2 regions of the Aliisedimentitalea scapharcae genome follow, and region 1 is predicted to be linked to the other one. Evidence: riboswitches for the same ligand, from Rfam matches in the RefSeq annotation. Region 1 holds a riboswitch; the other holds the start of a gene.
What was found. A riboswitch is a leader RNA that binds a small molecule or an ion and turns the genes downstream of it on or off. The one in region 1 is predicted to bind cobalamin.
Positions count from the first base shown of each region.

Region 1 (4,349 bases):
CAAATCACGGCGAATGGCCGGAGTCCGCCTTTTCTCAAAATCGTGCAGGCAATTCAGCGCTCTGGTCGTGTCTACTTGGGTCTGGGGGAGCGCCCCCTCCCAGTCGAAATGGCAGCAAGCGATCTCAAGACGTGGCTCTCATCTCCAAATTGCAGCAAGGCTCTCAAAACCGGGGTCAGTTGAACAGCTTCTTGGAGACTTGTCGAAACGCAACATCAGAAGGTCCATTCTTTGGCCGAAAACACGGCGACAAATATCCGCCCAATCTATTGTTTTAAAATACTTTACCGTTGTGTGAGATCTGACATTGCGAACTGGCGATCTATCACGCCTGCGGAATCAACGTGGGCCACAGGGAAGCGGAAGCACGAGCAAAAGCCCCCATATGGCCGATTTTGGACAGACCAAAATCCGACGGCACAACGGTCGTACACTTGGTTTTTTCGGGGCCATATACATCCTGCAGACGGGCAACACATTTCGGCGGAATCGTTTCGTCATCGTCAAAGGCAAATAGCGAGACCGGCGCACCTGACCGAGACCAATCAGCGACCGGCAACCCTTGCCCCATTTCTGGCAAGTAACTCTTGGGTTTCGTGCACCACCTGCGCCACTGCCAATAGACACCCGATGGAAGATCCACGTTGAAACCGACCACCCGCCCCGGCAGGTACCCCAGCATCTTCACCAGCATTGGCGCATGTCCAAACCAGAACAACCGGGCAAACAGCTGATAAGGCCAGGGGTGGTCCGTGTGGCGCACCAGGCCGCTGGCGACACCGATCATGCGCTGCACATCCTCAAGCCCGTCTTGCAAAGGCATCAGCATCGCCCCCAGTGAATGTCCCACCACCCAAATTGGCACGCCAGGCAGCAGATCGCGCATGGCATTCCGCGCCGCGGGTTGATCAACCAACGCCCAATCGGACATCGTCGCATCCGAATCTCGCGGGTGCCGCGTAGCCGAAGCCCCAAAATCCGAGTAATCATATGTCAGACAGGCCATATTGCGGTCCGTAACCAACCAACGGGCAAAATGTCGATAAAAGCCATGCGGTGCGCCGGTCGCCGGGTTCAGGACAACGGCGGCAACAGGATCGCCCTTGGGGCGGAACAAGGTGCCGTGCAGGCGTTTTGAACCGGCATCAAAACTGACATCTTGTTCCGTGACATCAGGTTGCAAATCTCGCATCTTCCACCCCGCTTTCGAACTAGACCGTTTGGTCTATTCACTCTCTGGACCAATCGGTCCAGTTCTGTCAAGCTGGCACCATGACTGACGTTACGCCGCCAAAACCGCTATCGACCAAGGATCGCCTGATCCGAGCTGCGGCCAATCTGTTCCGCAACAGGGGCTATCATGGCGTTGGATTGAATGAATTGCTGGTCGAAGCAAAGGCACCCAAAGGATCGCTGTATCACCACTTTCCCAACGGCAAGGCCGACTTAGCGTTGGCATCGGCCACCTGGGCATCCGACCAGATGTTGCGGTTGATCGCCAGCAGTTTTGACCCTGCGGATACATTTGCAGCGGGGGCCACGACTCTGTGTCACAAGCTCGCCAAATTGTTTGATAGCGCCGGAAAGTGGAGCGGTTGCCCGGTCTCTGCAACCCTGTTCGAAGGGCCGGAAAACGAAGATTTTCACACCCACGCAGCACATCTGTTTCAGGGCTGGATTACCGAGGTCGAACAACACGCCCTGCGTCTGGGACAATCCCCCGAACAGGCGCACCGATCAGCCGAGAACCTGTATTTGCTGATGCAGGGTGGCTGGCAATTGGCACGGGTCCAACGCGATTCGGATATCCTGCGCCGCCTCCCAGACCAGATGTGCCACTTCGAATCCGCTTGACGCTGCGGGGTCGCAGGCATTAGCGATGAACCCGATGGTTCCCGCGTTGCTCACGTGGCCGGGATGAAAAGGGAATGTGGTGCGGCCCCGAAAAGGGCCCAGTCCACGACTGCCCCCGCAACTGTAGGCGGCGAGCGACCCCGAATGATCACCACTGCGCCAGATCCGGCGTGGGAAGGATCGGGGAAGTTTTGACCCGCAAGTCAGGAGACCTGCCATCGGAACTGAAACTTGTACCTGGACGGGGTGTCTGGGCAGGGTTCGATGATGGCACAACGCGCCAATACCACATCGCAACACCTGTCAGGTCCACCCGTTCAACTGCGCGGAGGGCGCTATGATCTGGACTGACAAAACGTATTCTTATGCTGCAACCTTGTGCCAGCACACCGGACGCCCTTGTCCGGCAGCTGCGCGGATCGTCAAACGACTGACCCAGGCGGTACATCGCGCCGGAGCAGCCACATCGCCTGATTTTGAAATCGACGGATCTGCGGATGTCCAGGGCTGCGATCGTGTCTGTACGGCGCGTTTTGTGGCGACACAGGACCAGATCCGGTTGTTTTGCGGGGTCTCGGGCGATACCGCGAACGCCACGCTTGATCGCATTGCCGATGCATTGTTTGACATGACCGGTGCGATGGCCTCCCCCGGTGCGGCGCATACACCCTGCGCCATGCTTCAGGCGCGAACCCGACCGGCTCAACCCGCAACGCCCGCTCTCTCGGTGGCGGTTCCCTGACGCCTGTCAGGTCGGAGCGTGGGGCAACCTGCGCTCCCCATACGCCCAATTCATTTGCTCGGTGGTTTCCACCGCACACGGGCGCACTGCGCGCAGCCGGGCCAGTGCATGGGCCGGGACCTCTCCCGATTCAATCATCAACCGCAGCGCAACCATGCCGGACCGGCCACACCCACCCTTGCAATGCACCAGCACGCGCCCCCCACCGACCAGCGCCTTGCGGGCCATATGGCTGATCTCGGGCCAGCGGGCCAGAAAACCGGGGCCCGGCGCACCGAAATCTTCGACCGGAAGATGCGCCCAGCGGCTGGCTGCACGCTGCACGTCCTGCCCCAGGGCCGACGCCCCGACCGCCTCCATTTCCGTATAAGTGGTCATTGAAATCACCAGGCCCGGTCTCCATTCACGAATATGGTTCATATCGGTCTGGTAACACCCCGAAGCCCCTGGCAGCTGGGTGATCGCAAGAATCCCATCTGCGACCGAAATCGCATGGATGACCAGCCCTGTGTGGCCAGCATCCGGGGAACCGTCTTGACTGTCCTGTGCCTGCATGTGTCGCCTCAAGCCTGCTATCGCCTCCTTGGGAGCCAATAGTGCAGCAGCTTTGCGAGATCCCAAAGAGAAATCGGCAGACCGGGCATTTGGCCCCTATGACCGGTGGACGTCACGGGCCTACCGCCGTACCCTGAGCGGCGACCCTGACCTCACGAATCCCGGCGCGAGCATTGCATGACTGATCACACCGCCAGCCAGTACCAAGTGCTGGCCCGCAAATACCGCCCTGAAACCTTTGCCGACCTGGTCGGACAAAGCGCGATGGTGCGCACACTCAAGAATGCCTTTGCTGCGGACCGGATTGCCCAGGCATTCATCATGACCGGGATCCGGGGCACCGGCAAAACCACGACAGCACGGATCATCGCCAAGGGAATGAACTGTATCGGTCCCGATGGGACCGGCGGCCCGACAACCGAACCCTGCGGACAATGCGAACATTGCACGGCGATCATGGAAGGACGCCATGTCGACGTCATGGAAATGGACGCTGCCAGCCGCACCGGTGTGGGCGACATCCGTGAGATCATCGACTCGGTGCGGTATCGCGCGGCCTCGGCTCGCTACAAAATCTATATTATCGACGAAGTTCACATGCTGTCGACCAGTGCGTTCAACGCGCTGCTCAAGACGCTGGAAGAGCCCCCTGCGCATGTGAAGTTCATCTTTGCCACCACCGAAATCCGCAAAGTCCCCGTCACGGTGCTCTCGCGGTGTCAGCGGTTCGACCTGCGTCGCATCGAACCCGAAGACATGATCGCCCTGATGCGCAAGATAGCCGCCGCAGAAAACGCCGAGATCGCAGAAGATGCGTTGGCGTTGATCACGCGGGCCGCCGAAGGTTCGGCCCGAGACGCGACATCGCTTCTGGATCAGGCCATTTCACATGGAGCTGGCGAAACCTCTGCCGATCAGGTCCGGGCCATGCTGGGGCTGGCCGACCGGGGCCGGGTGTTGGACCTGATGGATATGATCCTACGCGGCGATGCTGCCGGGGCGCTTACTGAACTGGGGTCGCAATACGCCGAAGGGGCCGACCCGTTGGCAGTGCTGCGGGATCTGGCCGAAATCACCCATTGGGTGTCTGTGGTCAAAATCACCCCAGATGCCGCCGAAGATCCCACGATCTCTCCCGACGAACGCGCCCGGGGCGGCCAGATGGCCGAAGCTCTGCCCATGCGGGTTCTTACACGGA
Region 1 is NZ_CP123584.1:866,201-870,549, reverse strand. Features, by position in the region: gene QEZ52_RS04070 (alpha/beta fold hydrolase) at 326-1,192, opposite strand; gene QEZ52_RS04065 (TetR/AcrR family transcriptional regulator) at 1,273-1,854, shown strand; cobalamin riboswitch at 1,873-2,089, shown strand; gene QEZ52_RS04060 (hypothetical protein) at 2,192-2,596, shown strand; gene QEZ52_RS04055 (protein-tyrosine phosphatase family protein) at 2,603-3,151, opposite strand; gene QEZ52_RS04050 (DNA polymerase III subunit gamma/tau) at 3,329-4,349, shown strand, end outside.

Region 2 (4,349 bases), 610 kb from region 1:
TGGCGGTCCCGAAAATGAATGCGCCCGGTGGCCATATGATTGCGCACACGGGCTGCAAAAGGGGCAACAACCCCCGGTCCGGTGCCCCAGGTGACATGAAACCGGGGGACAGAATTCCCATGTCCTTCGGCCGTGTCTCCACCGCGTTCGGCCCAGCCCACAACCGGGAACCAGCGCAGCCCAACGTCATGCAGCCAGCTGCGCATTTCACCAGCCGCAAAGTCCAGATATGCATCGGCCCATGCGCGCGGCCAGGCATCCTCGGGGCGGTCGAACTGTGCGCTGCCCAGCCAGTCGCGCCGCGCCAGATCCGGACAGTCGCGAATACCCATGCGACGTTGTTCCGGGGTATCGATCATGAACAACCCGCCCAGGCTCCAATGGGCCTGACCACCCATGAAATGTGCCGGTTCCTGATCCAGCAAAATGACGGTTTTGCCGCGGTCACCCAATTCGACCGCGGCGGCCAATCCGGCCAATCCCGCGCCAACTATGATGACATCGGCGCTGTTGATTTGACCGTTTTGATGGGGCACGCGCTGCTCCTTTGGCATATCTGCCGGATCAGCCTAGCCGTGTCGCGGCCACTCAGGCAACCTGTGCGGGCGGTTCGTGCCGTTTGGTCACCCGGCGGCATCACCCATAACGCTGGGCAAATCGGCGCAGGATTTCGCCCGGCACCGTCACCTCGGCGGCGTGGCATTGGGTGATCAGTTCATCCGCCTGTTCGGGCGGGAAATAGCCGTGACCGGAATAGATCCGGATGCGCTGTTCAAAATCGGCGGCATCGGCTTCGGGGTGGAACTGGGTGGCATAGACGTTTTCGCCAAACCGCACCATCTGGAACGGGCAGGGGGCCGAGGCCACCAGATGCACACAGCCCGGCGGCAGCGCCTGCACCGCTTCCTTGTGGCCGACAAAGGCTTCGAACGCGACGGGTAACCCCGTTGTGAGCGGATCGTTTTGCGCGTCCTTGGTCAGGGTGCAATCGGATGGGCCGACCGGTTCGCCGTATTGTGCCTTGGACACGTCGCCGCCCAGATGCGCGGCCAGAATGCCCAGACCGTAACAGCAGCCCATGAATGGGTGATCCAATGCGGTGATCTGCGGCATCAGCCCCAGCACGGTCTCTTCGATCCGCGCATCCATCGGGGATTTTTTCGCGGGATCGTCGCTGACACAGCCTGGGCCGCCGCCGACAATCACACCGGCGTAATCGCGCACATCCAGCCCAGCGGGCAACTCTTCGCAATCCAATCGCACCCGGTGACAGCGTTCAGCCGTCAGGCCGGATCGGTTCAGGATAGAGGCAAACTCCGCATCGGCGGCGTCGGTTTCGGGGCGCAATTGCAGGATCAGAAATGGCTTCATGGCCGTTGGTTTAGGCCAACCGGGTATTCATGCACAAGGGTGCGCAGGGCCCCCGCGACATTTCACCGGCGCAGCAGATAGATATCCATGATCCAGCCGTGATCGGCGCGCGCCTGTGCGCGGGTGTCGATGATCGTCTGACAGACCTCGGACAAGGGGCCAGACAGGGTGATCTCTTCGGGCATTCCGGCAAAACCTGACCACCAGATCTGAACGCCGTCCTGATCAAGGGTCTGGAAGGAACAGGTCCCGTCCAGCATCACCACAACGGTATCTGCCCCCTCAGGCCAGCCGTGATCGCGCAATTGACGGCCTGTGGTGATCACAACAGGTCCATTGATTTCGTTCAGCGGGATCGCGTGCCCGGCGGTCAGCGCCTGGATCGACGTGATGCCGGGGATGACCGATATGGTGAACGCGGCCCGGGTCAGCAACCGGTCGGCGATTCGCATGGTGCTGTCATAGAGCGACGGGTCGCCCCAGACCAGAAACCCCACCTTGCCACCGGTATCCGGCAGGTTGGCGGTGATGTTCTGCCACCAGATTTCGGCAATGGCATCATGCCAATCATCGACCCGCCGGCGATAATCGGTGGTGGCCTCGTTTCGGATGGGCAGGTCGAATTCGATGATCTGCGGACCAGCGCCCCGGATCGCCCGGTCACAGATCTGACGCCGCAAACCAGCCAGATCATCCTTGCCCGCGCCCTTGTTGGGGATCAGGATCAGATCCTGCGCGTTCAGCGCGTCCACCGCCTGCAACGTCAGATGCTGGGGGTTGCCGGTGCCGATTCCGATCAGGGTGAGTTCGATCATCTGTCAGAGCCCTTGCCAAAACAATCATGTGCCAAAAACAAACACGGCCCCGTAATGGGGCCGCGTCCGTGTGTGTGCAAGCTGAATTACGCCGCGTTATAGAGGCGCGGCGTCACCAGACCGGATCCATTCAGGCCACGCATGGTCTTGGCCGCGGCCAGCACGGCCAGATCGGCGACGGGTTCAATCAAAACGACCAACATATAGGCCCCACCAAAGGTCAGCACTGATGTCATGGTTTCCGCGCCAAAGCCCTGACCGTAAAAGGCCCAGAAACCAACCCAGGCCACAACGCCGCCCTGATAGGCGGTGCTCAGCGCCAGGGCCTGTGTGTATTTCAGATCAACATAGGCTGTACCGGGCGCGATCATGCGGTTTGCCACGGCTTTCAGCGCGAACAGCGGCACCAACAGGGTGGTGACGTTGATGAAATACTGGGGCAGGTCGGTAGGCGCAAAGAACATGCCCTGCAACAGCAGCGCCATCGCCAGACCCACCGCAGCAGGGGCTGCGCCCAGGATCAGGAACAAGGTCGACCCGAGGATAAAGTGGACCTCGGACACGCCGACGGGGAAATGTGGCAGCACCTGAAAGAAGGTGAAGGCCGCAGCGGTCGCCATGACCGAGCGCACCGCCAGAGATATGGCACCGGATACGCCAAAGGCAGACGCGGCTTCCTTGACCATATAGGTGGCGGCACCGGCTGCAGTTGCGTAGGACAGCGTGATTTTGGCACCGTTTACGATGCCTGGTTCGATATGCATAATGTGTCTCCCTGCCGTCTCACCCGACGGCCGAAAAGTTCAGGACCAGACCGGGACCATCCCGGACCGCTGACGGCAGGTCTCCTGACTCGCGGGTCATAGTTTGCCCCGACCTTCCCGACGCCCTTTGGGGCGATCAGTGGTCTTTGGCGGGGCACACTCTCCGCTCACAGTTGCGGGGGCAGTCACGGATTTGGCGCCTTTTGGCTACACCACACCGTGTTCCCTTTTAATCCCTTGGTCTTGGACCGCTGGGAACCGTCAATGGCCTTTGTTTTCATAAGGAATCGCAGTCTGTCAAGCGTCACTTACGCGTCCGCAACAGCCAAGGCTCCATACAGGATCAAAACCGGCGCCTTGGTATCCAGCTGCGCCAAATGAGCGGGCAGATCACCCAATGTGTGATGCGACAGGGCCTGGTCCGGCGTCGAAACACCGGTGGCCAACAAACAGGCAGTGTCGGCGGACAACCCACGCTCCAGCAGCTGTTCGGCAAGGGCGGCAAAGGTGCGTTTGCCCATATAGACCACGGTTGTTGCTTCGCCATCGGCCAGCGCCGCCCAGTTCAGTTTTTCGGGCAATTCGCCAGTAACATCGTGGCCGGTGACATATTGCAGGCGCCGTGCCGTCAACCGACGGGTCAGCGGGATGCCCGCCGCCGCTGCTGCGGCCGACGCGGCTGTGACACCGGGGATGATTTCGTATTCGATCCCGGCTGCGCGCAGGGCGGTCAACTCTTCTTCGAGCCGTCCGAAAATTCCGCAATCCCCGGATTTCAACCGCACAACCCGCGCGCCGGTGGACGCATAGTCCACCAAAAGCTGGCTGACGTGGTCCTGCTTGGGGGACGGGCGGCCCGCGCGTTTGCCAACGCCGACCAGATCGGCGTCCTCGCGCGCATGGCTCAGGATCGGGCCGGAACTCAGGTCGTCAAACAGAACCGCATCGGCCTGTTGCAGAGATTTGACCGCCTTGACGGTCAACAGGTCGGGATCGCCCGGCCCGGAGGAGACAAAACTGACAAAGCCGCTCATCGTCACGCTTCTCCAGTGATGAGGTGAAAGAAAGTGCCCGTGACATTGCCTTTGATCGACCCGGTTTCTGGCACCGGGTTGCCATCGGCGTCAAATACCTGTGCCAGCGGGGCGTCGGGTTCGTCCAGGATTGTGGAATAGTGGAATTCATGCCCACGCAGGGCGCGACCTGCGTCAAACCCAGGCATTCCTGCACCCAGAACCGCCCGGCGATACCCCAGATGGAACTTGCGTTTTTCATAGGATGTGACCAGGCCCAGCAGACCGGCCATCTGATGGCGCACACCCTGTTTGTCGATCAGCGCCTCGCCCAAGGCCATGTATCCACCGCATTCGCCATGCACCGGTTTGGTCTGCGCATGTTT
Region 2 is NZ_CP123584.1:1,479,221-1,483,569, forward strand. Features, by position in the region: gene QEZ52_RS06940 (FAD-binding dehydrogenase) at 1-536, opposite strand, end outside; gene QEZ52_RS06945 (glutamine amidotransferase) at 637-1,371, opposite strand; gene cobF (precorrin-6A synthase (deacetylating)) at 1,434-2,186, opposite strand; gene QEZ52_RS06955 (energy-coupling factor ABC transporter permease) at 2,273-2,950, opposite strand; cobalamin riboswitch at 3,007-3,228, opposite strand; gene cobA (uroporphyrinogen-III C-methyltransferase) at 3,259-3,984, opposite strand; gene QEZ52_RS06965 (cobyrinate a,c-diamide synthase) at 3,987-4,349, opposite strand, start outside.
Region 2: another riboswitch for cobalamin. It lies ahead of QEZ52_RS06955 (energy-coupling factor ABC transporter permease); the one in region 1 lies ahead of QEZ52_RS04060 (hypothetical protein).